Linked DNA regions of Prosthecomicrobium sp. N25. The protein of the gene in region 2 interacts with the protein of the main gene of each other region in a pairwise test. Links are inferred from orthologs where the notes say so. Each region holds a gene or a part of one and is shown on either strand. Other genes may lie near its edges. The genes, in order: sufA and WBG79_RS25630.

What was found.
Region 1: the proteins of WBG79_RS25630 (region 2) and sufA interact in binary tests that used the Escherichia coli proteins (3 or more experiments, as listed by UniProt). The link is inferred for Prosthecomicrobium sp. N25 from one-to-one orthologs.

The regions. Positions count from the first base shown.
Region 1 is NZ_JBBCAT010000001.1:2,994,579-3,008,723, forward strand. What follows is about bases 715-3,390. They hold sufA (Fe-S cluster assembly scaffold SufA), read right to left. Parts: upstream 2,398-3,390; coding sequence 2,032-2,397; downstream 715-2,031. Other genes in these bases: glmU (bifunctional UDP-N-acetylglucosamine diphosphorylase/glucosamine-1-phosphate N-acetyltransferase GlmU), read right to left, coding at 715-1,261; tenA (thiaminase II), read right to left, coding at 1,355-2,023; WBG79_RS13625 (SUF system Fe-S cluster assembly protein), read right to left, coding at 2,411-2,797; WBG79_RS13630 (cysteine desulfurase), read right to left, coding at 2,832-3,390. Also shown: more of glmU, read right to left, coding at 1-714; more of WBG79_RS13630, read right to left, coding at 3,391-4,070; Fe-S cluster assembly protein SufD, read right to left, coding at 4,177-5,511; Fe-S cluster assembly ATPase SufC, read right to left, coding at 5,529-6,284; Fe-S cluster assembly protein SufB, read right to left, coding at 6,389-7,858; WBG79_RS13650 (cysteine desulfurase family protein), read right to left, coding at 7,943-9,100; WBG79_RS13655 (alpha/beta hydrolase), read left to right, coding at 9,343-9,996; WBG79_RS13665 (TadE/TadG family type IV pilus assembly protein), read right to left, coding at 10,262-10,636; WBG79_RS13670 (TadE/TadG family type IV pilus assembly protein), read right to left, coding at 10,633-11,061; WBG79_RS13675 (TadE/TadG family type IV pilus assembly protein), read right to left, coding at 11,096-12,358; WBG79_RS13680 (FAD assembly factor SdhE), read left to right, coding at 12,698-12,997; mfd (transcription-repair coupling factor), read left to right, coding at 13,077-14,145. UniProt on the Escherichia coli protein: Is able to transfer iron-sulfur clusters to apo-ferredoxin. Multiple cycles of [2Fe2S] cluster formation and transfer are observed, suggesting that IscA acts catalytically.
Region 2 is NZ_JBBCAT010000005.1:263,237-277,507, forward strand. Bases 4,711-7,512 are described here. They hold WBG79_RS25630 (2Fe-2S iron-sulfur cluster-binding protein), read left to right. Parts: upstream 4,711-5,852; coding sequence 5,853-6,173; downstream 6,174-7,512. Other genes in these bases: WBG79_RS25625 (Hpt domain-containing protein), read left to right, coding at 5,428-5,742; WBG79_RS25635 (AraC family transcriptional regulator), read right to left, coding at 6,186-7,058; WBG79_RS25640 (NAD(P)/FAD-dependent oxidoreductase), read left to right, coding at 7,299-7,512. Outside these bases: WBG79_RS25620 (hypothetical protein), read right to left, coding at 1-4,707; more of WBG79_RS25640, read left to right, coding at 7,513-8,327; WBG79_RS25645 (calcium-binding protein), read left to right, coding at 8,459-9,391; WBG79_RS25650 (glutamine synthetase family protein), read right to left, coding at 9,490-10,866; WBG79_RS25655 (hypothetical protein), read left to right, coding at 11,001-11,498; WBG79_RS25660 (vWA domain-containing protein), read left to right, coding at 11,508-12,683; WBG79_RS25665 (universal stress protein), read right to left, coding at 12,706-13,131; WBG79_RS25670 (hypothetical protein), read right to left, coding at 13,197-13,817; WBG79_RS25675 (YcjF family protein), read right to left, coding at 13,877-14,271. UniProt on the Escherichia coli protein: Ferredoxin are iron-sulfur proteins that transfer electrons in a wide variety of metabolic reactions. Although the function of this ferredoxin is unknown it is probable that it has a role as a cellular electron transfer protein.

The DNA.
Region 1 (14,145 bases), on a different replicon or contig from region 2:
GGCCGTCCGCCGGCACGTCGGCGGTGACCACGCTGCCGGAGCCCACATAGGCCCCCGCCCCGATCCTCACAGGGGCGACCAGCGACGAATTGGAGCCCACGAAGGCGTTCGCGCCGATGTCGGTCCTGTACTTGCCGAAACCGTCGTAGTTGCAGGTGATGGTGCCGGCGCCGATATTGGCCTTCGCGCCCACGCGCGCGTCGCCGATATAGGCGAGGTGGTTGGCCTTGGCGCCCGCCTCGACGGTGGCGTTCTTGATCTCCACGAAGTTGCCGATATGGGCCTCCGGGCCGATGTCGGCCCCCGGGCGGAGCCGGGAATAGGGGCCGACGATCGCGGCGGCGCCGACGCGCGCGCCCTCCAGGTGAGAGAAGGCGCGGATGCGGGCGCCCGCCTCGACCGTCACGCCCGGGCCGAAGACCACGTTCGGCTCGATCACCACGTCCTGGCCGAGGACGGTGTCGTGGGAGAAGAAGACCGTCTCGGGCGCCGTCAGGGTGACCCCGGCCGCCATGGCGGCGCGGCGGCGGCGGTCCTGGAAGACGGCTTCCGCGCGGGCGAGCTGCGCCCGGTCGTTGACGCCCTGGAACTCCGGCTCGTCGCCTTCGACGACGGCGGCCGAGAGTCCCTGCGCGACGGCGATCTCCACCGCGTCGGTCAGGTAGTACTCGCCCTTGGCGTTGGCGTTGCCGACCCGGTCGAGCAGCTGCAGGGCCTTCAGCCCGCGGAAGCCCATGATGCCCGAATTGCACAGGGTCACGGCCCGCTCGGTCTCGCTCGCGTCCTTGTCCTCGCGGATCGCCACCAGCCGGTCGTTCTTCGTGAGCAGGCGGCCGTAGCCGGCCGGCTTCGGCGTGCGGAAGCCGAGGACGACCACGTCCGTCCCGGCGGCGAGCCGCGCCCGCACGGCGAGCAGGGTCTCGGGCGTGACCAGCGGCGTGTCGCCGTAGAGCACCACCACGTCGTCCGCGCCCGCCTCGATCGCCTTGCGGGCCTGCAGCACCGCATGGCCGGTGCCGAGCCGCTGCTCCTGCACGAAAACCTGGGCCCCGGGCGCCGCCTTCGCGACGGCGGCGGCCACCGCCTCCATGCGCGGGCCGACCACGACCGCGATCCGGTCGGCGCCGGCCGCCTGGGCCGCCGCGATGACATGGCCGACCATCGGCCGGCCGCCGATCTCGTGCAGCACCTTCGGGATCGCGGACTTCATCCGGGTCCCCTCGCCCGCGGCGAGCACGATCATCAGGCAGGAACGGGTCATGGGCAGCGAGTCTCCGGGCCAACGGACCGGGACTATAGCGGGCGGAGCGGGGGCTCCGGCAAGGCTTCGCTGAAAACGCGGTTTCCGGGGTGGCTAACCGCCGAGCACCTCGAGCCCCTGGCTCCAGAAGTCCGCCTCCAGCCGGCTCGCCTGGCCGAAGATCGAGGCGAGATCCTCGAAGCGAGCCTCGGTCATGGCGCGCGCGGCCAGCCGGTCGAGCGTCGCGCGGGCGGCGACGGCCACCTCGCGGTAGGGCTCGCCGGCATATTCGGCGATCCACTCGCGGTAGGGGTTCGACTCGGAGAGCGCCCCGGGCCGGGCCGCCAGCGCCGCCGCGATCTCCGCATAGCCGACCACGCAGGGCGCAAGCGCCACGTGCAGGTCGAGGAGGTCGCCGCGCAGGCCCGTGTCGAGGACATAGCGGGTGTAGGCGGTGGTGGCGCGGGCCTCGGGGGTGCGCTCCAGGTCCCGCGGCGAGAGGCCCCAGCGACCGCAGAGGCGGACGTGGAGGTCCATTTCCACGTCCAGGATCGCCTTCAGCCCCGCATGGGCCGCCCGCATGTCCTCGAGCGTCCGCCCCTTGTAGACGGCGAGCGCATAGGCGCGGGCGAACTGGACCAGGAACAGGTAGTCCTGGACGAGATAGCTCTGGAAGGCGGCGGCCGGCAGCGTCCCGGATCCGAGGCCTTCCACGAAGGGATGGGCGACATAGGCCCGCCAGTCGTCGGGACGGGCGGCGCGCAGGCGGTCGAAGAGGTCCATGCGGCGGGCTAGCCGACCGCGTCGATCTTGGCCGGCCTCAGCTCGACGGATTCGCCGCAGCCGCAGGCCGAGACCTGGTTCGGGTTCCGGAACACGAAGCCGGAGGAGAGCTTGGTCGTTTCGAAGTCCATGGTGGTGCCGAGCAGGAAGAGCGCGGCCTTGGGGTCGACGTAGACCTTGACCCCCTTCTCCTCGACCACGTCGTCCTTCGGGTCCGCCGTCTCCACATAGTCCATCGTGTAGGACATACCGGCGCAGCCGCCGTTCTTCACGCCGACCCTCAGTCCCGCGACCGCCTGGTCCGAGCCCGCCATGATCTCCTTCACGCGGTCGGCGGCGGCGTCCGTCAGAGAGATCACCTTCAGTCCGAACATCGGCTTCTCCCCGTCAGTACCAGTCGAGCGCGACGCGGGCTTCTTCCGACATGCGGGACTGGTCCCACGGCGGATCGAAGACCATGCGGACACGCACGTCGTTGACGCCCTGCACGGCGCTGACGGCGTTCTCGACCCAGCCCGGCATCTCGCCGGCGACCGGGCATCCCGGGGCCGTCAGGGTCATGTCGATGTCGACGTTGCGGTCGTCGTCGATGTCGATCTTGTAGATCAGCCCGAGTTCGTAGATGTCGGCCGGGATCTCGGGGTCGTATACGGTCTTCAGCGCGCCGACGATGTCGGCCGTCAGCCGCTCGAGCTCCTCCGCCGGAATGGCCGAATCCGCGGGCCCGACGATGACGGGCGCGGTCTCCTGGCGGTCGTCCACTCTCAAGTCCATGGCCTGATGCCCCTCGGTTCCGCCACGTCCGTCGTCATGCGAAGAAATCATGAGCCTTTTGAAGGGCTTCGGCAAGCCTGTCGACCTCGTCGAGCCGATTGTACATCCCGAAGGATGCACGGCATGTGGAGGTGACGCCGAAACGCTTCAAGAGCGGCTGGGCGCAATGGGTCCCCGCGCGCACCGCAACCCCGTAGCGGTCGAGGATGGTGGCGACGTCGTGGGCATGGGCGCCTTCCAGGTCGAAGGCCACGATGGCGCCCTTGCCGGGCGCATGGCCGTAGATCTTCACCCGGTTGATCGACCCGAGCCGCTCGTGCGCATAGGCCCTGAGGCTCTCCTCATGGGCGGAGATGCGGGCGCGGCCGACGGATTCGATATATTTCAGCGCCGCGCCGAGCCCGACGGCCTCGATGATCGGCGGCGTGCCGGCCTCGAAGCGGTGCGGCGGCTCGCCGTAGGTGACCCACTCCTGGGTCACGTCCCGGATCATCTCTCCGCCCCCGAGGAAAGGCGGCATCTCGGCGAGCAGCTCCCGACGGCCCCACAGGACGCCGATGCCGGTCGGACCGTAGAGCTTGTGGCCGGTTATGCCGTAGAAGTCCACGCCGAGATCCTGGACGTCGACCGGCATGTGGACCGCCGCCTGCGCACCGTCGACCAGCACCTTGGCGCCGACCGACTTCGCCACCCGGACGATGTCCTTGATGGGCGTCACCGTGCCCAACATGTTCGACATGTGGGTGACGGCCACCACCTTGGTGCGCGGCGTCACCAGCTTCTCGAAGTCTTCGAACAGGAAGTTGCCCGCGTCGTCGACCGGCACCCACTTGATGACGGCGCCCTTGCGCTCCCGCAGGAAGTGCCAGGGGACAATGTTGGAGTGGTGCTCCATCAGCGAGAGGACGATCTCGTCGCCCTCCCCGATCCCCTGCCCGAGCGAGTTGGCGACCAGGTTGATCGCCTCGGTCACCGACTTCGTGAAGATGATCTCGTCCGTCGAGGCGGCGCCCAGATAGGCCCGGACGATCTCGCGGGCCTCCTCGTAGGCCTCGGTCGCGGCATTGGCCAGGTAATGCAGGCCGCGATGCACGTTGGCGTATTCGGAGGTCATCACCTTGACCATCCGGTCGATCACCGCCTGTGGCTTCTGCGCGCTCGCCGCATTGTCGAGATAGACGAGGTCGCGGCCGTTCACCTTCATGGACAGGATGGGGAAGTCCCGCCGGATCGCGTCGACGTCGTAGGGGGTCGTATCAGCAGCGAACGTCACGTCCTGTCGCCTTTCGTCCCGGGGCCCGCACCGCCCCTCAACCGCACCCCCGGACGGACCCGCGCCATGCGGGCCCCGGTCCGGGGCTCGGGACTCGGGGCCGGCGTCAGCCGGCCCGCGTCGCACGGCGCTCCAGCCAATGCTCGACCTCCGCCGCCACCGCGTCCCGGACGGCCTCGTTCTCGATGGCGTCGAAGACCTCGCCCAGGAACGCCACGATCAGCAGCTTCTCGGCCTCTGACTCCGGGATGCCGCGGCTCATGAGATAGAATTTCAGGCGGTCGTCGATCTCGCCCGTGGTGGCGCCGTGGCCGCAGACCACGTCGTCGGCGAAGATCTCGAGCTCCGGCTTGTTCATCGCCTCGGCGGAATCGGACAGCAGGATGGCGTTCGACGACATCTTGCCGTCGGTCTTCTGGGCGTGCTGGCGCACGACGATCTTGCCCTGGAAGATCGACCGGGCCTCATCGTCCACCACCGCCTTGTAGAGCTCCCGGCTGGTGCCGTGCGGCACGGCGTGGTCGATCACCAGCGTCGTGTCGCCGTGCCGCCGGCCGTCCAGCAGCGTGGCGCCGCGGGTGGAGAGCGTCGCGTGCTCCCCCGCGAAGGTGAGGAAGAGCTGCGACCGGGCGACCGCCGCGCCGGCTCCGAGCGCGAAGTGCTCGAGCGCGGCCTTCTCGCCGAGCGTGACCACCAGGGTCGAGAAGTGAACCGCAGTCACGGCCTCGGTCTGCAGCTTGATCCAGGTCGCCTTTGCGCAGTCCTCGAGCCTGAGCTCCGTCACCGCGTTGGTGTGCATCGGCACGCCCTCGGGGCCCCGGAAGGTCTCCAGGAAGGTGACCTCCGCGTTCGGCTCGACCTCGATCACGTGCCGGAGTGCGACCGACGCGGCCGCGCCGGTTGAGACGTGAGCGATCTCGATAGGCTTCTTCGGCTTGGCCTTGGCGGATACGCGGATCACCATGCCGTCGCGCATCAGCCCGGTGTTGAGCGTCACGATCGGGTCGGCGCTGGCGGCCGCGGAGATCCCGAGCCGCTCGCCCAGGGTATGGCCGTGCGGCAGGAGGGTCGAGAGCGGGTGCGTCGAGACCCCGTCGAGACCGGCCACGTCCGACAGGAGCGGCTCGAAATGCCCGTTGACGAAGACGAGGCGGTGACGGTCGACGCCCGCGAGGGAGGCCGGAGCCGCGGCGACGGCGCGCGCCGTCTCCGGGTCGGCCGGCCGGGCGAGGGGCGGCACCCCGCGCAGGAGCGCGCGCAGGTCCGTGTACTTGTACTCCTCGACCCGCCGATGCGGCAGGCCGGCCTTCTCGAACCGGGCGAAGGCGGCGTCGCGGAGCTGCAGGATGGCGGAACTGTCGGCGCGCTCCGGCTTCTGCCGGTAGGCTTCGATCAGATCCTTCTCGGCCTGCGTCCGCAGGATCGCGGGCTGGACGGTCATGGCGGCGGCCTCCGGCATCAGGCGGCCTCGCCGACGTAATCGGCGTAGCCCTTGGCCTCGAGTTCCAGCGCCAGTTCCGGCCCGCCGGAGCGGACGATGCGGCCCCGCGAGAGGACATGCACGAAATCGGGCCGGATGTGGTCGAGCAGGCGCTGGTAGTGGGTGATCACCACGAAGGCCCGTTCGGGCGAGCGCAGCGCGTTCACCCCCTCGGAGACGACCTTGAGCGCGTCGATGTCGAGGCCGGAGTCGGTCTCGTCGAGGATGCAGAGCTTCGGCTGAAGGACCGCCATCTGCAGGATCTCGTTGCGCTTCTTCTCGCCGCCCGAGAAGCCGACGTTGACCGGCCGCTTCAGCATGTCCGGCGAGATCGCCAGCTGGCCGGCCTTCTCGCGGACGAGCCGCATGAAGTCGGGCGTGGAGATCTCGCCCTCGCCGCGCGCCTTGCGCTGGGCGTTCAGCGCCGCCTTCAGGAACGTCATGTTGGCGACGCCCGGGATCTCGACGGGATACTGGAAGGCGAGGAAGAGGCCGCGCGCCGCCCTCTCGTCGGCACCGAGGGCGAGCAGGTCCTCGCCGTCGAACGTGACCGTGCCCTCGGTCACCTCGTAGTCCTCCTTGCCGGCGAGCACATAGGAGAGCGTCGACTTGCCGGAGCCGTTCGGCCCCATGATGGCATGGACCTCTCCGGGGTTAACCTTGAGCGACAATCCCTGAAGGATTTCGCGGTCTTCGTCGGCGATCTTCGCGTGAAGGTTCTGGATCTCGAGCATGATGTCGTCTCTGTCCGTGGCGGCGCCGCTGGAGCGCTCTGCCGTTCTGTCCGGGGGATGGAGCGCCGGCCCGCGGCCCTCGTCGGGGCGGCCGGCGCGGAGGGTCAGCCGACCGAGCCTTCCAGGCTGATGCCGATCAGCTTCTGGGCCTCCACGGCGAACTCCATGGGGAGCTGCTGCAGGACGTCCCGAACGAAGCCGTTGACGATCAGGGCCACCGCCTCCTCCTCGGAGAGGCCGCGGCTCACGCAGTAGAAGAGCTGGTCCTCGGAGATCTTGGAGGTGGTCGCCTCGTGCTCCACCGTGGCGCTCGCGTTGCGGGTCTCGATGTAGGGCACCGTGTGGGCGCCGCAGTCGTGGCCGATCAGGAGCGAGTCGCAGTTGGTGAAGTTGCGCGCGTCGGTCGCCCGCTTGTTGATCGAGACGAGGCCCCGATAGGTGTTGTTGGAGCGCCCGGCCGAGATGCCCTTGGAGATGATCCGGCTCGACGTGTTCTTGCCCAGGTGGATCATCTTGGTGCCCGAATCGACCTGCTGGTAGCCGTTCGAGATGGCGATCGAGTAGAACTCGCCCTGGCTGCCGTCGCCGCGCAGGATGCAGCTCGGGTACTTCCAGGTGATGGCCGACCCGGTCTCCACCTGGGTCCAGGAGATCTTCGCCCGCGCCTCGCGGCAATCGCCGCGCTTGGTGACGAAGTTGTAGATCCCGCCCTTGCCGTCCTTGTCGCCCGGGTACCAGTTCTGCACCGTCGAGTACTTGATCTCCGCGTCCTCGAGCGCGACGAGCTCGACCACGGCGGCATGCAACTGGTTCTCGTCGCGCTGCGGGGCCGTGCAGCCTTCCAGGTACGAGACGTAGGCGCCCTTTTCGGCGATGATCAGCGTGCGCTCGAACTGGCCGGTATTCTTCTCGTTGATCCGGAAATAGGTCGAGAGCTCCATCGGGCAGCGCACGCCCGGGGGCACATACACGAAGGATCCGTCGGAGAAGACCGCGGAATTCAGCGTCGCGTAGTAGTTGTCCGTGACCGGGACGACGGAACCGAGGTACTTGCGCACCAGCTCCGGGTACTCGCGGATCGCCTCGGAGATCGAGCAGAAGATGACGCCAGCCTTCTTGAGTTCCTCGCGGAACGTGGTTACCACGGAGACAGAGTCGAACACCGCGTCGACCGCGATGCGCGCGCCCTGGACACCCGCCAGCACCTCCTGCTCCCTGAGCGGGATGCCGAGCTTCTCGTAGGTGCGCAAGAGCTCCGGGTCGACCTCGTCGAGCGACTTCGGACCCGCGGTGCCCTTCGGGGCCGCGTAGTAGTGGAGGTCCTGGAAGTCGATCTTCGGATAGTCCACCCGCGCCCAGGTGGGCTCTTCCATGGTCAGCCAGCGCCGATAGGCCTCCAGCCGCCATGCGAGCATCCACTCGGGCTCGCCCTTCTTGTCCGAGATGAAGCGGACGATGTCTTCGCTGAGGCCCTTCGGGGCCAGGTCGGACTCGATCTGAGTCTCGAAACCGTACTTGTACTGGTCTACGTCGATCGCGAGGACCTGTTCGACCGTCTCCTGGACTGCAGGCATTTTTCTCTCCCCCGACGCGGCTTCAAGGACCGCCGGTTCAAGACGATTCCACGGGACGAAGGGCGAGCCCTCCGCATGATGTGCTTACGCAGCGCGACCGCGATCGGTTTGGACCCGGGCGGCGAGCTTCCGCCAGACCGCCACGAAGCCTTCCAGGTCCTCGCGCGTCGTCGACCATCCGAGGCTGACCCGGAGTGCGTTGCGGACGAGGTCCGCGGGCACCGCCATGGCCTTCAGCACGTGCGACGCCGCCACCTTGCCCGAAGAGCAGGCCGAGCCGGAGGAGATCGCGACGCCTTCGAGATCGAACGCGATCACCGCCGTTTCAGCCGGCAGGCCCGGCAGGGCGACGGATGCGGTATTGGCGAGACGATCCGCGGTTTCCCCGAAGACCGTCACAGTGCCTGATATAGAGCGCAAGGCGCCGATGAGCCAGTCCCGCTCGGCGCGAACCTGCTCGATTCTTTCGAGATCCTGCCTTGCGGCGAGCGCCGCCGCGCCGAAGGCGGCGATCGCCGGGACCGCCTCGGTGCCGCCGCGGCGATTGGCCTCCTGCCCGCCGCCGGGGAGCAGCGGCAGGGGCCGCAGCTCGGCCTTGCGGGCGACCAGCGCCCCGGCGCCCTGGATCCCGCCGATCTTGTGCGCGGAAAGCGTCAGGACGTCGGCGTCGAGCTCCTCGATCGGCAGGCGCCCGGCGGCCTGGACCGCGTCGCAGACCAGGACGCCCCCTGCGGCCCGAACCAGCCGGGCGATCTCGCCGATCGGCTGCAGCACGCCGGTCTCGCTGTTGGCCGCCTGGACGGCGACCAGCGCCGGACCGGTCCCGGCGGCGAGCCGGGCCGCCAGGTCGTCGAGGCGCAGCACGCCATCGGGCCCGACCGGCACGACCTCGACCCGGTCGGCCGGGAATCGCCCGCCGCGCAGGACGGAGGGGTGCTCGGTCGCCGAGACCAGGAGGCGCTCCAGCCGCAGCGCCCGGGCGCCCGCGACCCAATCGGCGCTGAGCGCCGTGACGTTCGCCTCCGTGGCCGAGGCGGTGAAGACCACCTGCCCGGCCGGCACCCCCGCGAGCGCGGCGACAGCCACCCGCGCCGCCTCGACCCGGGCCCGCGCGGCCCGCCCCTCGGCATGCACCGACGACGGATTCCCGCCCGCGCGCATCGCCTCGAGCGCCGCCTGGACCGCCTCTTCGCGCGGCGGCGAGCCGGCATTGTGGTCGAGATAGATTCGCCTTGTCGCCATTTCCGCCGACTTCCTCGCGAGGACCGTGCCTCTGCTCGTCGAAACTCTTGAAACCGTCCCCCTCGATCATGATAACAGAGGACGATTGCAGGCCGGACAGCTTTCGTCCGGCCCTTTGCCACACCGGACCCGAGCGGACCCCGACCGAGAGCCGACCCGACGACCCGAGCCGCCCTCCCCGGCCCGCCGTCATCCGCCCCGCTCGCCGGGATCCCGAGACCATCGCAAGGACGACCGCACCCATGCCCGAAGTCATCTTCAACGGACCGGCCGGACGCATCGAAGGCCGATTCCAACCGGCCAAGGTGCGCAACGCCCCCATCGCGCTCATCCTGCATCCGCACCCGCAGTTCGGCGGCACGATGAACAACCAGGTCGTCTACCAGCTGTTCTATCTGTTTGCGAAGCGCGGTTTCGCGGTCCTGCGCTTCAATTTTCGCGGCGTCGGGCGCAGCCAGGGCGAATTCGACCACGGCGGCGGCGAGCTCTCCGACGCGGCCGCGGCGCTCGACTGGGCGCAGACCGTCCACCCGGACGCGCGTTCCTGCTGGATCGCCGGCTTCTCCTTCGGCGCCTGGATCGGCATGCAGCTCCTGATGCGCCGGCCCGAGATCGAGGGCTTCATCTCCATCGCACCGCCGGCCAACCTGCACGACTTCTCGTTCCTGGCCCCCTGCCCCTCCTCCGGCCTGATCATCCACGGCGACGTGGACAAGGTCGTGCCCCAGAAGGACGTCCAGGGCCTCGTCGACAAGCTGAAGACCCAGAAGGGAATCACGATCGACCAGAAGATCGTCGAGGGCGCCAACCACTTCTTCGAGAACAAGGTCGAGGAGCTGATGTCGGCCTGCGAGACCTACGTCGACAAGCGCCTCGCCCGCTCCGACGCCGCCTGAAGCCGCGCCCCGCATACGCCCGGGACGAGATCCACAGGCTCGCTTGACATCCCACCCAGGGGGCCTTAAACGACCCCCCATCGCCGCGGGCACCACCCTCGGCGAACGAAAATGCGGGGGCGTAGCTCAGTTGGTTAGAGCGCCGGCCTGTCACGCCGGAGGTCGCGGGTTCGAGCCCCGTCGCTCCCGCCAGTTTCGACGAAGAGGCCCGGGTTCGCCCGGGCTTTTTTCGTTTCGGCATCCCCCTCGGCGGGACGCCCCCGCCTCACATCGGCATGCAGGTGTCCGCGGAGAGCAGCGTCGTCAGGCTGGTGCCGATGTGGCTCATCATGGCGTAGCGGTAGAAGCCGCGGACCCGGACGCCGCAGCCCTCGGTGCCGACCGAGAAGTTCTCGGTGGTCGCGTTGAAGCCGTAGGTGGCCCCGACCGCATAGCGCTGGGTGTCGCGGACGGTGAGGCACGAGGGGCTCTTGATGCTGTAGCAGCGCGCCGCCTCCTCGACCGCGAATTGCAGCGACACACGGCTCCAGGCCATCAGGCCGAGGTCGACGAGCGCATAGAGGAACAGGGCGAAGACCGGGAAGGCCAGCGCCGTCTCCACGGCCGAGACGCCGCGCCGGTCGCGCGCCAGCCGGGTCATTGCAGCCGGACCAGGGGACGGGTCGTGAAGGTGAGGCCGTTCGGCAGCAACGGCGTCGCCAGCCACGGCGTGTAGCGGGCGGTCAGCGTCAGGGTCGCGTAGGTCCCGGCCGTGGCCCCGCCGCTGCAGGTCGACGAGCAGGCGATCTCCTGGACCCCGGTCGTCGCCGGGCAGCCGCAGAACTGGCGCGGCGCCGACGCCATGGTGATGCCCGACGCGCCCGCCGCTCCCTGGACGACCGCCGTGATCCGGGCCGCGTCGAAGCCGCCAACCACCGCGGACCGCAGGCCCGACTGCGCGGCATTCTGGACCTGGAGGCCGCGGAACAGCCCGAAGCCGAAATCGGTCGCCAGCAGCGCCAGCATGAAGAGGAGCGGCAGCACGAGCGACAGCTCGAGGATCGCCGCCCCGCGGCGGTCCGCCACCAGGCCGCGGCGCGCCGGAAGCCGGCCTGCCGACTTACTCCACCAGCCGCGCACCCGCGCCTCCGATCGTCCGCGTGCCTCGGCCCGAGCAGTTCAGCTCGAACTGGGCGTTGCCCGAAAAGGTGATCGTGTCCGCCACCAGCTGCGTGCAGCCGCCGCCCGCCCCGGCCCCGCCCGCATAATCGACCTTGCCGGTCGGCACGTAGATCGCGCCCTGGATCGACTGGGTCGAGCCGCCGTTGAACTTGAAGGTCGTGCCCACAGGCATGTTGCGGTCGGCGAAGACGGCGATGCCCGCGAGCGGACCCGAGGTCGGTGCTGACAGATTGACCGAAGCCCCGCCGGAGATGGCCGCCGTCGCATAGTTCGAGCCCGTCGACGAGGTGAAGACGAGCGTCACCCCGGTGCCCGTGATGGTGGCGCCGCCGTTCACCGTGAGGCTGCCCCGGTCGATGTAGTAGATCCCGGGCTCGAGCGTCGCCTCGGCATTGGCATTGAAGCTGAGGCCGTTGCAATAGACGCCCGGGCTCAGCGTCTTCTTGCCCTTCACGTCCAGGCTGTTCGCGGTGCAGCCGGTCCGCGGCGGGAAGGTCGCCGTCGCGTAGGGGTCGGGGCTGACGGCCGAACCGGTCCGCATGCCGTCCGTCGCCGTGATGGCCGAGGACCCGCTGATCCCGCCGACGGTGTCGACCGATTGCGCCCGCAAGGTCGCCGACCCGCCGACCACCAGCGCGCTGGCGGACGCGGAGTTGTCGTAGAGCCCGCACTGGCTGAGCCGCACGTCCGACGTGCCCTGGATCGTCACGGCGCCGGACGTCGTGCGGTTGAGGGCCAGGACGCAGCCGCCGCCTTCGATCGGCAGCGCGACCGAGCGGACCGAGGCGCGCACAGGCGTGGCGTTCCACAGGGCCGACACCCAGCGCGGCTCGTCCTGGACGATCGTCACCTCCACGGCGGTCGGCCGCGCCGCGTAGGCGCCCTGGGTCGGGGGCCGGCTCACCGTGACGACCGCGCCGCCCGTCCCGTCCACGAAGCCGATCGAGGCGGCGACCGCCTTGGCCTCCGCAAGCGCCGCCGCCGCCGAGGTCTTGCCCGCCGTGGCGCCGCTGACCGCCGCGAGATCCGAGGCGCCCTGCATGGTGCGCTTCGAGTAGAGCCACAGCCCCGCCTCGCAGGCGAAGCCGGTCAGCCCGATCCAGACCGGCACCATGATGGCCGCCACCACCGAATAGCCGCCGGTCTCGTCGGCCAGGACGGCCCGGAAGGTGGAGAGCGAGGCGGAATGAGATTGGGGCATCGACACGTCGGCAGGCACTGAGGAGGCTGCATAGTCCTGAATGAGACTGCGCCGTAACGCTCACGCCTGCAATGATTACCGAGGATCTCGGTTGCGAGCTTGTGAATACTTCAACATTTAACAAGTCGAGACGAGTGCGGCCGCCACCCCGACCGGCGATTTCGGCCCTGTCCGTGGCGGCCGCCCCGCGCCCCGCGCCGGGGCAGGATGCGCGGCCCGGACCTGACAGGCCGGGCCGGCCACGCTATATGTGCCCCGCGGCGCCCCCGCCGCCATGTCCCGACGGTGCCGCCTCCCGGCCCCGGCGGCGCTCGCCTGTTCCGACGAGGCTTCAGACCGATGTCCGGCACCCAGATCTCCTCCGACGGCCTGCCGCCCTCGCGCAAGAAGGCGCTCTTCCGCGCCTGGCATCGCGGGACGAAGGAAATGGACCTTCTCCTCGGCACCTTCGCGGACGCCCACCTGGCGACCCTGTCCGAGACGGACTTCGCGGAGTTCGAGCGGCTGATGGACGTGCCGGACCGCGATCTATTCGCCTGGATCATCGACCGCGAGGAGACGCCGGGCAACTACGACACGCCGCTCTTCCGGCAGGTCAAGGCCTTCCACACGCAGCCGGGCGGTCTCGTCATGCGTTGAGCCCCCGGCGCGCCCTCGCCGGCCGCTCGCCGAACCCACCCCCTTCGCGGCGCCCCGGCGCCCGCACGGATCTCGACGCATGAAGCCCCTCAAAGGCCTGTTCGACCGCCACCGCCACGTCACCGTCGCCAGCCTGCCCGACGGCCTGGAGGCCCTCGCGATCGGCGACCTCGCCCGCGCGCAAGGCGGACGCGGCGGCCGGCCGGGCCTCCTGGCGGTGGCGCGCGACGGCGCCCGCATGGCGAGCCTGGAGGCGGCCCTCGGCTTCTTCGCCCCAGACGTGAAGGTGATGACCTTCCCGGCCTGGGACTGCCTGCCCTACGACCGCGTCTCGCCCACCCCGGAAGTCGTCGCGCGGCGGATGAACACGCTGTCGCGCCTCGCCAAGCCCGAGGCGACCGACAAGCCGGTGGTCCTGCTGACCACCGTCAACGCCGTCGTCCAGCGCGTGCCCGAGCGCGCGCTCATCGCCGCCGAGACCTTCTCGGCCGTGCCCGGCAATCGGGTCGACATGGCGGACCTCGTCCGCTGGCTGGAGAACAACGGCTTCTCGCGCACGTCGACGGTTCGGGAAACCGGCGAATACGCCGTGCGCGGCGGCATCCTCGACCTCTACGCGCCTGGCGCCGAGGCCCCCGTCCGGCTCGACTTCTTCGGCGATACGCTGGAGTCGATCCGCCGCTTCGACGCCGAGACCCAGCGCACCACCGGCAGCCTGAAGCGCCTCGAATGGGTGCCCATGTCGGAGGTGACCATCGTCCCCGACACGGTGAGCCGCTTCCGCCGTGCCTACGTGGCCCGCTTCGGCGCGACCACCAAGGACGACGTCCTCTACCAGCACATCTCCGAGGGCCGCCGCTACGCCGGCATGGAGCACTGGCTGCCGCTCTTCCACGAGAAGCTGGAGACGCTCTTCGACCATGTCGGCGACGTGCCGCTCGTCCTGGAGAGCCACGTCGAGGAGAGCGTCGGCGAGCGGCTCGACCAGATCCGCGAGCACTACGAGGCCCGCCGCGAGGCGATGGGCGACGCGCGCGGCGGTGCGGTCCCCTACAAGCCGGTCGAGCCCGAGGCGCTCTACCTGACCGCGGCGGAGTGGCACGGCCGGCTGGAGGCCCGCAAGGTCGCCAACCTTTCCCCCTTCGCGG
Region 2 (14,271 bases):
GTCCGAGACCTCCCCGAGGCTCGCCTGCAGCGCCTCGCGGAAGTCGCGGGTGCGCGTATCGATGATGCTCTCCAGGCCCTGGCCGGCGCGGACGATGGTGTCCTCGAGCTCGGAGCCGCGCAGCACGACGGCGTCGTGGATGCGGCTGCCGGCGACCTCGAGCCGGTCGGCGAGGGCGGTGCCGTCCTCCCCGAGCGTCTCGGTGATGCGCTCCAGCGAGGCCTCGATGCGGCCGGCGACCTCGCTGCCGCGGGTCGTCAGTGTCTCGATGATGCGGCTGCCGGCGCCGTCCAGCCGGCCGGTGATGTCGCTGCCGGCGGTGCTGAGGTCGACCACGAGGGTTTCGCCGGTCGACTTCAGGGCGGCGTCGACCTCCGAGCCGCGCGCCACGATGGCGTCGACGATGCGGGTGCCGGTCTCGTCGATGGTGCGGGCGATGCCGCTGGTATTCTCGCCGAAAAGCCGGTCGAGCTCGCCGGTGGCGCGGTCCAGCGTGCCGGTGAGTTCGCCGCTGCGCAGGGCGATCACGTCGGCCACCGAACGGCCGGCCTGGCTGATCGTGTCGGCGGCCTCCTGGGAGCGGCCGATGAAGATGTGGGTCAGTTCGGTGGCGCCGCGCGACAGGGCCTCGCGCACCTCGGCGCCGCGGGACTCGATCAGGTCGGCGACGCGGCTGCCGGAGGTCTCGAGCGTTTCGGCGACCTGCCGGGAGCGGCCGTCGAAGAGCTCCTCCAGGCCGAGGGTGGCGCGGACGAGGGTATCGCCAAACTCGGCGCCGCGCTCGGACAGGCGATCGATCAGGTCGCGGCCGGCATGGCCGATCGTGTCGGCGGTCTCGCGGCTGCGCTCGACGAACAGCCGGTTGAGCTGGTCGGCGGCGCGCTCCAGGGCGTCCGTGACTTCGCCGCTGCGGGCGGCCATGACGTCGGCGACCTCGCGGCCGGCGTTGCCGATGGTCCCCGCCGCCTGGCGGGCGCCGTCCGTGAAGAGGCGCTCGATGGTCTCGGTGGCGGTCGTCAGCGTCGTGCCGACCTCGCCGCCGCGGGCCTCGATCATCTCGACGATGGCGCGGCCGGCGGTGCCGATCGTGTCGGCCGTCTCGGCCGAGCGCTCGACGAAGAGGCGGTCGAGGTCGGTCGTGGCGCGGGTCAGCGTCTGTCCCACCTCGCCGCCGCGCGCCTCGATCATCTCGACGATGGCGCGGCCGGCGGTGCCGATGGTGCCGGCGGTCTCGGCGGAGCGCTCGACGAAGAGGCGGTCGAGCTCGGCGGTCGCGCGGTCGAGGGTCTCGCCGACCTCGCCGCTGCGCGCGGCGATCAGGTCGACGATCTCGCGCCCGGCGCTGCCGAGGGTGCCGATGGTCTCGGCGGAGCGTTCGATGAAGAGACGGTCGAGCTCGGCGGTCGCCCGGTCGAGCCGCTCGCCGACCTCGCCGCCGCGGGCAGCGATCAGCTCGACGAGTTCGCGGCCGGCGGTGCCGAGGGTGTCGGCGGTCTCGCGGCTGCGGTCGACGAAGAGGCGATCGAGGTCGCCCGTGGCGCGGGTGAGGCTCTCGCTGACCTCCATGCTGCGCAGGGAGATCATGTCGACGATCTCGCGGCCGGCGGAGTTGATGGCGCCCGTAACCTCCTCGGCGCGGCCGGAGAAGATGCCGTTCAGCTCGCTCGTGGCGCGGTTGAGGCTTTCGCCGACTTCGCGGCCGCGCAGGTCGATCAGGTCGACGAGTTCGCGGCCGGCCGTGCCGATGGTCTCGGCCATCTCGTGCGAGCGGCCGGTGAAGAGGCCGTTCAGCTCGTCGGCGGCGCGGGTCAGCGAGGTGGTCACCTCGGTGCCGCGGGTCGAGATCATCTCGGCGATGGCGCTGCCGGTGCGCGAGAAGGTCTTGTCGATGCTGTCGGCGTGGGCGAGCAGGTCGTTGGAGACCTCGCGGCCGCGATCGAGGATGGTCTCGGCGACCAGGGTTCCGGTGGTCGACAGGGTGTCGGTGAGGGTCGAGCCGGTGTCGGTCAGCAGGCGGATCAGGCTGTCGCCGGTGCGGCTCAGGTTGTCGTTGAGGGCGGTGGACCGGTCGGTCAGCGTGTCGATCAGGGTCTGGCCGGTCGACGCGAAGGTGGTGTTGAGGGTCGTGCCGCGCTCGGTCAGCGTGCCGACGAGGTTCTCGCCGGTGCGCGACAGGGCCTCGGTGACGGATTGCGAGCGGTCGAGCAGATTGGTGATGAGCTGGTCGGCGGTCGAGGACAGGCTGTCGGTGACGAAGCGGCTGCGCTCCGAAAGCGCCTCGACCACGGAGGTGCCGGTGCGGTTCAGGGTCTCGGTGACGGCGGTCGAGCGCTCGGTCAGGCTCTCGATCAGGCTCGCGCCGGTCATGGAGAGGGCCTGGGTGACGCTGTCGCTGCGCTCCGTCAGCGTGTCGATGAGCGTGGCGCCCGTGTAGGACAGGGTCTCGGTCAGCGAGCGGCTGCGGTCGGTCAGCGTGCCGATCAGGGTCTCGCCGGTCTTGCTCAGCGTGTCGTTGAGGCTGGTCGAGCGCTCGGTCAGGGTCTCGATCAGGCTGGTGCCGGTCGTCGACAGGGTCTCGGTGACGGCACGGCTGCGCTCGGTCAGCGTGTCGATCAGGGTGGCGCCGGTGGAGCCGAGGGTGTCGTTCACCAGGGCCGTGCGCTCGGTGATTGTGTCGATGAGGTTGGTGGCGGTCCGGTTGAACGTGTCGCTGATGACGGTCGAACGCTCGGTCAGGCTGTCGATCAGCGTGGTGCCGGTCTGGGTCAGGCTGTCGTTGACGAAGGCGGACCGCTCGGTGAGCGTGTCGACGAGGCTCTGGCCCGTCTGGCCCAGGCGGGCGTCGAGGGCGCTCGAGCGTTCCGTCAGCGTGTCGATCAGGGCGTTGCCGGTGCGCGACAGGGTCTCGGTGACCGACTGGGTGCGCTCGGTCAGGGTGTCGACGAGCACCGTGCCGGTGAGCGTCAGGGTGTCGTTCAGGCTGGTCGAGCGCTCGGTCAGCGTATCGATCAGGGTCGTGCCGGTGGCCTGCAGGCGGTCGGCGAAGACGGTGCCGCGGTCGTTCAGGGTCTCGACCATGGTGCTGCCGGTCTCGGCGAGGCGGTCGATCACGGCGGCGCCGGTGCGCTCCAGCGTGTCGCCGAGGCTCGCCGAGCGCTCGGTCAGCGTGTCGATGAGAGCGCTGCCGGTGGTCGCGAAGCTCTCGGTGACGAAGCTCGTCCGCTCGGTCACGGTCGTGACGAGCTCGGTGGTGGTCCGGTTCAGGGTCTCGGTCAGCTGGTCCGTCCGGCTCGACAGGAGCTGGACGACCTCGCTGCTCATGCGCGAGACCTCCTCGGTGAGCCCGACGCTCTTGTCCGAGAAGGTGTCGATCAGGGTCGTGCCGGTGCGGTTCAGCAGGTCGGCGACCTCGCCGCCCTTGAGGGTCAGGGTCTCGGAGACGATGCGGCCGGCGGTGGCGATGCGATCGGCGACGTCCGCGCCGAGGCCGGCGACCTGGTCGGTGACGTCGCGGGTGGCGACGGAAATCCGGTCGGTGACCTGGGTGCCCTGCTCGGCGAGGCTCGAGATCAGCGTCTCGGTCGACCGCTCGATGCGGGCGGCGAGGTCGGCGCCGCGGTCGTCGAGCGAGCCGGCGAGGCGGGCGGTCGCGGTGTCGACCACCTCGGCGATGCGGTCCCGGGCCTGGCCGAGGTCGCCCGCGAAGGTTTCGTGCGCGCCCGTAATGGCGGTGCGGACGCGCTCGGCATTGTGCGCGATGGCCTCGCGCTGATTGACCAGCTCCTCGATGAGGCTGCGGATCTTCAGCTCGTTCTCGCCATAGGCGCGCTCCAGCGAGGCGACCTCGTTGTGGACCAGGATCTCAAGTTCGCTGGCGCGCGCGACGGCGCGGTCGAGACCGTCGCCGACGGCGGCCATCTCGCGGCGGATCGCCTGGCCGAGCGACACGAGGGCGTCCTTGGCGACGATCTCCGGCTCGGCGAGGCGAAGGGCGACCTCGGTCATCGAGCGCGAGGCAATGCGCAGTTCCTGGGCGCGCCGGATCATCAGGGCGAAGACCCAGAAGGCGACGACCGGCACTACGACGGCGACCAGGGACCACATCATGGCGGTCGGGCCGGTCGCGCCCTCGACACGCATCTGCCAGGCGACGGTGCCGGCAAAGCCGGCCCAGGCCATGGAGGCGATCAGGGCGATCCAGTAGGGGGCGGCGCTCGGCTTCTGGTTGGCCCGCAGCACGAGGGCGGAGACGGTCTGGCGGTCGTCGTTGGCGGGCAGGCGCGGCGAGGGTCGCGGTGCCGGGTCGGGCGCCGGGGCGGCGGGCCCGGCCGACGCCGCGGCCGAGGCCGGGGGCGTCGCCGCCGGCTCGAAGATCAGGGTCGGCTCTTCCGACAGCGAGATGCTGGCCGAGACGGGCGCGGACTGGGGCGTGAAGAGGGCGGGCTCGGGGCCGGTCGCGGCCGCGTTCACCATCTTGGACGAGCGGCCGAACAGGCGCCGGCCGGCGGACGGCTTCTCGGCCTTGGTCTCGGCGGCGGCGGGGGCGGGCGCCGGCGGGGGCGGGGGCGGGACCTCGGGCGCCGCGGCGCTCTCAGGAGCCGCGGTGGGGGTCTCCTCGGGACCGCCGAAATCCAGCTTCAGGGCTTCCTCGACGGCCGAAAGGGCTGCCTCGGCAGGGTCCATCTGCTTGTTCTGATTGGTCGCCATCGTGATCCGTCGCCTCGCGTCCGTACTCTCAACTCACGCATTCCCGCCGTCCGGAAAGATCCGGACAGTCGACGATCTGTCGTTCCCGTCCTGGATCAAGACGAAAACGTAGTCGGACCAGGCTACGGTCGGTCGGGCGAACCCGCCGACCCAGCCTCCTCACAAGTTGCCGCAAGCCCGATGGTAACGGGTCGTTAACGAAGTTGAAACACCGGGGGGGCGGAATCCCCGATCATCGTTAACGCGGCTCGTCCGGGGCGCCTGCTCCCGCCTGCTCCTCCCTCTATCGCTTCAAGGATTACGAAGGAAGAACCAAGAGATCGACGCGGCAGCGCACCTGGGCACGCAACCGGGCACCGAATCGGTCCCCCGAGAGGGGTCCGGGCGGGTGGCGCCCGGCGGTGTTTACCAATGCGGTCACCACGCGCTGCCGCGGGCAGGCTCCCCGGGGCCGCGCACCGCGGGTTTTCCGGACCGGCCGGCGGGGGTGGATCAACGGCTCGTTAACCGCGCCGGGCGCGCAAGGGTTTCTTCACCCTGTTCGCGAATGAGACGGCGCAACCCACGGAACTTTACTCCGGATTGGCGGCGGGCGGGCTTCTCTCAGCGGCACGGACGCGCGGTCCGGTAGCGAACGGGACGGGCAGCATGCCTTCGACGATGCGTGACGTGGATCATGGTCCGGTGCCGGCGGCGCCTTTCCCGGCCCAGGACCGGCCCGTGGATCTCGCCCACCTCGCCCGGCTGACGTTCGGCAGCCGCGACCTCGAGCGCGAGGTGCTCCGGCTCTTCCTCGGGCAGTCGAGGGGACTTCTGGAGCGCATCCGGGCGGCCGAGGCGGCGGACCAGCGGTTCATGGCGGCCCATACGCTGAAGGGCAGCGCCCGCGGCATCGGCGCGGTCCGGGTCGCACGGCTCGCCGAGGCGGCCGAGCGCAAGGACCTGCCCGCCGGCGACGCGGCCCGCATCCTGGCCGAGCTCGCCCGCGCGGTCGAGGAGGCGAACGGCTTCATCCGCGACGTCCTGGAGGACTGACCGCGGCGGGTCGCGGCGCATGGGCGCTTCGCGAGCCGAACCCTTGACGTTCCGGCCCAACCGTTTATCTCGGGCTCTCCACTTCCCCCCCGCCGAGCCCGAGGCTTTCGATGGCCAAGATCACCTACATCACCCATGACGGTCAGGAGCACGTGGTCGAGGCCGAGCAGGGCTCGACCGTCATGGAGAACGCCGTGCGCAACGCGGTGCCGGGCATCGAGGCGGAGTGCGGCGGGGCCTGCGCCTGCGCGACCTGCCACGTCTATGTGGACGAGGCCTGGTACGGGAAGGTCGGCGCTCCGGAACCGATGGAAGAGGACATGCTGGACTTCGCCTACGACGTCCGGCCGACCTCGCGGCTCTCCTGCCAGATCAAGGTGAAGGCCGACCTGGACGGGCTCGTCGTCCGGGTGCCGGAGCGCCAGGCCTGAGGCGGATCCCGCTCAGGCGAGCGGGATGTGGATTGCGGTGAGGAGGTCCTGCGGGGCCGTCCGGCGCGGGTCGTTCAGGTATTCCTCGAAGGGCGGCTCGTCGGCGGCCTGGTGGCCGCTCGACGGCAGCCACTCCCCGTAGAGCCGGCGATAGGCGGTCCCGAGGTCCTCGTAGGGCCCGTGATGGACGTGGACGGCGTGGAGGCCGCCGGCGACCGTCAGGATCTCGACCTCGCCCTCCGGTGCGACACCGGGGCCGACGACCAGGCAGGCGGCCGAGCGCAGATCCTCGGGCGGAACCGAGCCCGGGTCGTCGTAGCCGATGGCGAGGCAGCGCGTTGCGGGGCCGATCAGCCCCCTGGCGCCGGCCCAGGCGAGCAGGCGGTCGAAGGCGCGGCCGATCTCGCCGTAGGGCCCGCGGTGGCGCACGGCGGCGCAGCGAAGCGGCTGATATCGGGCGACTGTCACGTCCAGCATGTCGAGGTCCTCCGAGGCGTTCGGGACGAGGGCACGGGGCGGTTCGGCGACGGAGCCGGCCCGGCGATAGGCGGCCGGGGTGACGCCGAAGCGGGCCCTGAAGGCGCGCGTGAAGGCGGCGGCCGAGCCGAAGCCGGCGCGCCGCGCGACGACCGGGACGGGCAGGGCGCTCTCCCGGAGGTCGGCCGCGGCTCGGGCGAGGCGGAGCCGGGAGACCGTCCCGGCCACGGTCTCCTGCATCATGGCCCGGTAGATCCGGTGGAAGTGCCAGCGGGACAGGCAGGCGATCCCGGCCAGTTCGTCGAGGGTGAGGTCCCCGTCCCGCCGGCCGTCGACATGGGCCGCCACCCGGGCGACCACGCGCTCGATCCGCTCGACATAACTCTTCCGGGTCGCGTCCCTGCGCATCCGTCCGCCTCCGATGCCGGCGACCATAGCGGCTGCGGCTTGATCCGGGTTGCGGACATGATCCGGGCGCGACGGTCCGCGCGCCGCGCCGCCCGGATGCGGCGGAGCCCATCCCGGGGGTACGGGAATCCCCGCTTCGGCATGCCGGGAGTGAAATGTACCTCGCGCGGCCGCGGCGACCCGATTATATGAGCCGATCCTTCCTCCCGCGGCCGCGCCGCCCTTGCCAACGGCAGATCCATGTCCGAACCGATCACCACCGACGTCGTCATCATCGGAGCCGGCCCGGTCGGCATCTTCGCGGTCTTCGAGCTCGGCCTCCTGGACATGAAGTGCCACCTGATCGACATCCTCGACCGGCCGGGCGGGCAGTGCACGGAGCTCTATCCGGAGAAGCCGATCTACGACATCCCCGGCTACCCGATCGTCGGCGCCCAGGAACTCGTCGACAAGCTGATGGAGCAGGCGAAGCCCTTCGGGCCGACCTTCCACTATTCGCAAATGGTGGAGCGACTGGAGAAGCGCGAGGACGGCACCTTCCTGATCGGCACCGACGCCGGCACGCTCTTCCACGCCAAGGTCGTCGTCATCGCGGCGGGCGGCGGTTCGTTCCAGCCGAAGCGGCCGCCGGTGCCGGGCATAGAGGCGTATGAGGGCCATTCGGTCTTCTACGCGGTGCGCAAGATGGAGGCCTTCCGCGACCAGGACATCCTGATCGTCGGCGGCGGCGATTCCGCGCTCGACTGGACGCTCAACCTGCAGCCTATCGCGCGGCGGGTGACGCTCCTGCACCGGCGCGACGAGTTCCGCGCGGCGCCGCATTCGGTCGAGCAGATGCGCAAGCTCGTGTCGGACGGCGCGATGGACCTGCGGCTCGGGCAGGTCACGGGCCTCAAGGGCCAGGGCGGCCAGCTCGAGACGGCGACCGTCAAGCAGAACGACGGCTCGGTGCTCGACGTGCCCTGCACCCGCATGCTGCCCTTCTTCGGGCTCACCATGAAGCTTGGCCCGATCTCCGAGTGGGGGCTCAATCTCCACGAGAACCTGATCCCGGTCGATACCGAGAAGTTCGAGACCTCGGTCAAGGGCATCTTCGCGGTCGGGGACATCAACACCTATCCGGGCAAGCTGAAGCTGATCCTCTCGGGCTTCCACGAGGTGGCCCTGATGGCGCAGGCGGCCAAGCGGATCATCGCGCCCAACCAGCGCATCGTCTTCCAGTACACGACGAGCTCGACCAGCCTGCAGAAGAAGCTCGGCGTCGCCTGACGCCCGGCTGACCGGGATTCGACTCAAAAGCGCATACTTTTCAGCACGTTCGGGAAACCTTAAGCGGTCTCGTGCAGTCTCGGCGACGAGGGCCGGCGGCCCTCGCCTGTTGCGTCTGGATCGGATTGCCCATGTTCGGTGCCCATGACTTCTCGCACGTCCACCGGAACCATTTCGGTCCTGACATGGATCCGTGGCTCTTCGCCGACTTCCTAGACCGGCGCCACGTGGTGCGCGGCACGGCCGGGGCGGACACCCTGACGGGGACGACCGGGGACGACCTGATCCGCGGTCACCACGGCGTCGATTCGATGACCGGCGGCGACGGCAACGACATCTACGTGGTCAACGACAGCGGCGACCAGGTGGTCGAGACGGCGAATCACGGGACCGACACCGAGCTCTCCTTCGTCACGCGGACGCTCGACGCCAACGTGGAGAACCTCGTGCTCTCCGGCTCCGCCGCCATCGACGCAACGGGGAACGCTCTCGACAACATTCTGGTCGGCAACCGGGGCGACAACGTGCTCGACGGGGGCACGGGGGCCGACAAGCTCTGGGGCGGGCGCGGCGACGACACCTACATCGTCAACTCGACCGACGACCGCGTCATGGAGAGCCGGCACAACGGCACGGACCTGGTGAAGGCCTCGGTCGACTTCACGCTCGGCGACGACGTCGAGAACCTGGAGCTGACCGGCACGGCGATCCACGGGACGGGGAACCGGCTCGGAAACGCGCTCCTCGGCAACAGCCGCGACAACGTCCTCGACGGCGGGGCGGGGCGGGACACGCTCGACGGCGGGACCGGCAACGACACCCTGACGGGCGGGCGCGGGGCGGATCTCTTCAAGTGGGGCGCCGGCGACGACCACATCACCGACTTCCACGGCGACGCCGGGGACCGCATCGACATCGACGTGGCGGGGGTCACCTCCTGGGCCGGGCTCCTCAGCCACGCCTCGCAGGTCGGCATGGACGTGGTCATCACCATCGGGACGGCCCACCTGACGCTCGAGGGCTTGCACCTCTCCGATCTCGACGCGAACCAGTTTGTCTTCTGACGGCGTTCCCCCGCGCGGTCCGCCGCCTCCGGCCCGGCCCGGACCGACGGCGCCCGTCGGACGGGCTGGGTGCCGGTCGGACCTTCGTCGGTCCGGCATCAGACGTTCATCAGTAGGTACTCGCGTTCCCAGCTCGAGATCACGCGGTTGTAGAGCCGCCACTCCATCCGCTTCACGTCGATGAAGGCCTGGACGAAGCGGGGGCCGAGCACGGCCTTCAGGGGCTCGCATTCGTCCAGCATGTCGAGGGCCTCCGGCAGGTGGGCGGGGAGTGAGACGCCGAGCGTGTGGGCGTTGACGGTGACGACGGGCTCCGGCTCGCGCGCCTCGTCGAGGCCGACGAGGCCGGCCGCGAGGGTGGCCGCCATGGCCAGGTAGGGGTTGGAATCCGCCCCGATGACCCGGTTCTCCACGCGGCGCGACTCCGGGCCGCTGTCGGGCACGCGCAGGCCGCAGGTGCGGTTGTCCCGGCCCCAGTGGACGTTGATGGGCGCGTCCGACTCCAGGCGGATGCGGCGGTAGGAGTTCACGTTCGGGCAGTAGAGCGACATCGCGGCGGGCACGTAGCGCTGCAGGCCGGCGATGTAGTGGAGGAGGGCGGGGGCGTCGGACCCGTCCGCATGCGCGAAGATGTTGCGGCCGTCGGCGAGGCTGACGATCGACTGGTGGATGTGGGTGGCGGAGCCGGGCTCGCCCATGTGCGGCATGGCCATGAAGGTGGCGACCATGCCGTGCTTCTGGGCCGCCTGGCGGGCCGTGCGCTTGAACAGGAAGGTCTGGTCGGCGAGCTCGATCGGGTCGCCGTGGCGGAAGTTCATCTCGAGCTGGGCGGGGCCGGCCTCGTGGGCCATGGTGGCGATCTCGATGCGGCTCGCCTCGCAGTAGTCGTAGATCAGGTTGACGACGTGGTCGAAGTCGTTGGCGTGCTCGATGCCGTAGGCCTGCCGACCGGACTCGCGCCGCCCGGACAGGCCGATCGGCACGCCGAGCGGCAGATCCGGGTCGTCGTTGCGGGCGACGAGGTAGTATTCGAGCTCCGGGGCGACCACGGGCCGGAGCCCGCGGGCAGCGTAGAGGCCGACCACGCGGCGGAGCACCGAGCGCGGCGCGAAGTCGACGGGCGAGCCGTCGGCGAAGTAGGAATCGCAGATCACCTGGGCGGTCGGCTCGCGGTACCAGGGGACGACCCGGAGGGTGGCGAGGTCGGGGACCACGCGGACGTCGCGGTCGAGCGGGTTGACCACCTCGGACTCGTCGGCGGTGTCGCCGGTGACGCCCTGGAAGAAGATGAATTCCGGCAGGCGGATACCCTGGTCGCCGAGGGCGCGGATGAAGTCCTCGCGCGGCACGATCTTGCCCCGCATGATGCCGTTCATATCGGGAACGAGGCATTCCACTTCGTCGATGGCGTGCTCGCGAAGCCATGCGGTTGTCGTAACGGCATCCGGAGACGGCTTGTTGTCAGTTTCGGGCATGACAGGGTCCGGCAAGGGCGTTAGAAGATCGATCGAGTCCGGGCCGAGCCTAAGCTTCCCGCAGCCGGATGACCATGACCAACCGACGGTCCCGGCCGTCGGATCCGCCCGACGATGTCGCGAGGTGCATCCCTATGAGACTGATTGCGGCCATGGCCTTCGCGGCCGTCGTCGGCCTGTCCGCGCCCGCGGCGGCGCAGGACATCAACGGCTTCTTCGGCCGGCTCGGGGGCGCCTGGTCGGGATCCGGCACGGTCAAGACAGATCCGGCCGCCGCCGCGGGGGCGACCACCTGCCGCCTGTCGGGGACGCCGGCGGGCCAGCAGGTCACCATCACCGGGAGCTGCGACGGCGCCGCCCAGGGCGCGCAGCTGAGCGTGGTGCTCCGCTACAGCGACGCCACGCGGGACTTCGTCGGCACCTTCCAGGGCGGGACGGAGCGGGGCACGGCCTCCTTGTCGGGACGGCTCACCGGCAATACCTTGTCGATGCGCGTGACCTCGGAGTCCGGCGAGACGAGCTTGCTGGCCCTGACCTTCGTCGGGGCCGAGCAGATCGCACTCAAGGTCAGCGGAAAGGACAAGGGCGGCAAGACGGTGGACTACGTCTCGCTCGCCCTGCGCAAGAGCTGACAGGGGCCCATGTTCGTCAGGTTCTTCACCGAGCTCAAGGGGGCGGGCATCCCGGTGTCGCTCCGCGAATACCTCCTGATGATGGAGGGGCTGGAGAAGGACCTGGCGGAGAAGCGGGTCGAAGACTTCTACTACCTCGCGCGCGCGACCCTGGTGAAGGACGAGAAGAACCTGGACAAGTTCGACCGGGTCTTCGGTGCCGTCTTCAAGGGGCTCGACCTGATGGCCGAGACGCTGACCGCCGAGATTCCCGAGTCGTGGCTGCGCAAGCTCGCCGAGAAGACGCTGACCGACGAGGAGAAGGCGCTGATCGAGTCCCTCGGCGGCTGGGACAAGCTGATGGAGACGCTGAAGCAGCGGCTCGAGGAGCAGAAGGGCCGGCACCAGGGCGGCTCGAAATGGATCGGGACCGCCGGAACCTCGCCCTTCGGCGCCTACGGCTACAACCCGGAAGGCATCCGCATCGGGCAGGATCGCAGCCGGAACCGGCGGGCCGTCAAGGTCTGGGACAAGCGCGAGTTCAAGGACCTGGACGACACGCTCGACCTGGGCACCCGCAACATCAAGGTGGCGCTGAAGCGGCTGCGCCGGTTCGCACGGACCGGGGCGGCCGACGAGCTCGACCTCGACGGGACTGTGCGCTCCACCGCGCACCACGGCTATCTGGACATCCAGATGCGCCCGGAGCGCAGAAACGCGATCAAGCTCCTGGTCTTCTTCGACGTGGGCGGGTCGATGGACGACCATGTGCGGGTGTGCGAGGAGCTCTTCTCGGCGGTCCGCTCCGAGTTCAAGACGATGGAGTGGTTCTATTTCCACAACTGCCTTTACGAGACCGTGTGGAAGAACAATCGACGGCGTGCCGCCGAACGGATCCAGACCTTCGACATCCTCCACAAGTACCCGCACGACTACAAGGTCGTGATCGTCGGCGACGCCTCGATGAGCCCCTACGAGATCACCTATCCGGGCGGCTCGGTGGAACACTGGAACGAGGAGGCCGGGTCGGTCTGGCTCGGGCGGGTCACGCAGGTCTACCCCAAGGCGGTCTGGCTGAACCCGGTGCCGGAGAAGCACTGGTCCTACACGCATTCCATCCAGATGATCCGGCAGCTGATGGGCGAGCGGATGTTCCCGCTGACCCTGGAGGGGCTCGACCGGGCGGCGCGCGAACTGGTCCGCTGAGGCGCCGCGCCGGCCGCGGCTCTCACTCGCGCACGACCATGACCGAACAGGGGGCATGCCGGACGATCTTGGCGGCGTTGGAGCCGATCAGGTAGGTCGACATGGACGGGCGGTGGGAGGTGACGACGATCAGGTCGGCGCCCCATTCGGAAGCCTCGTCGACGACCTCGTGGTAGACGCTGCCGGTGCGGATGGACAGTTCGGTGCGGCCGGCGTCGAGGCCGCCCGCCGCCACGGCCTTGCGGATCGCGTCCTCGGCCTGGCGCTCGGCCTGGACGTCGAAGTCGGCCGGCAGGAACTCGGTGACGTAGCCGCCGACGATCGGCATCACGGCGACCACGCGGACGGTGCCCTTCGACTGGGCCGCGAGGCCCGCCGCGGTCTCGAGCGCACGGGCGGCGAAGGCGACCTCGGAGGGGTCGACGGGGACGAGGATCTTGTTGAACATGGCGGGCACCCTTCGTTGTCTCCGGCGACCCTAGGCCGGCCGCCGGCGGCGGGCCTTGAGGGAGGTCAACCGGCAGCGGGTGCGGCGGTCTTTTCCCGGGCCTCGGCCACCGAGGACAGTCCGGCGACGATCATGGTGCTCTGCCAGAGCACGAAGAGGGAGATCCAGAAGCGCGTCTCCTCCTCGAGCCCCACGCCGGTGCCGACCATCACGGAGACGAGGACGCCGAGCGCGAGGCCGGTCGCCCAGCGGGCGCGCGACAGCCGGGCCTCCGTCGCGGTCGCGAAGGCGAACAGTGTGAGTGCGCCGCCGACGAGGCTGCCGATCGATAGCGCGACGGCGAGCGCCAGCCGCGGGCCGGCGTCGCCGGGGCGGGAATCCGGGCCCGCGATGAGCGCCTCCAGGGGGATGCCGGTGATCATCGCCGCATGGAAGCCGAGGCCCCAGCCGAGGACGACGAGGAGGATGGCAAGCGGCAGGCGCCGGACGCTGGCGAGCCCCGAGAAGCGCAGCGCCAGCGCCACCGCGAGGCCGAAGACGACGCCGGGCAGGGCCGAGACGCGCCCCGCGCCCGGTATGAAGGACGAGAAGAAGAGAAGATCGGGCCGGTAGTCCAGGGAGAGCCAGCAGGCGGTGCCGGACAGGAGGCCGAGCAGCATGGGTCCTAGGTGGCGCAGGCGCTGCATGGGGTCTCCGGTCCGGCCCGCCGCCCCCGAATCGGCCGCGGCGCTGTCGCGCCGGCAGTCTAGCGGGTCCCGCCGCCGGGCATGGTGGTGAGTTCGCCGAGCATGTCGCCGAGCTTCGGCTTCGGCAGCCCGATGTGCGGCATCGGTCGCACGAGGTCCAGGGCGGCGAGCCCGATGCGGGCGGTGAGGAGCCCGTTGACGACGCCCTCGCCGAGGCGGGCGGAGAGGCGGGCAGCGAGCCCCTGGCCGACCAGCTGCTGGACCAGCGTGTCGCCGATCGCCATCGATCCCGTCACGCCCAGGTGGGTGATCACGCGCCCGGCGAAGCCGATGAAGCCGAGGGTGCCGGGGCGGCCGCCGTAGAGGTCGGAGAGGCGGCGGATCAGGCGCAGGTTCTCGACGAGGACGTAGAGGATGTCGACGATCGCGCGGGGGCTGATGGCGGTCACCACGG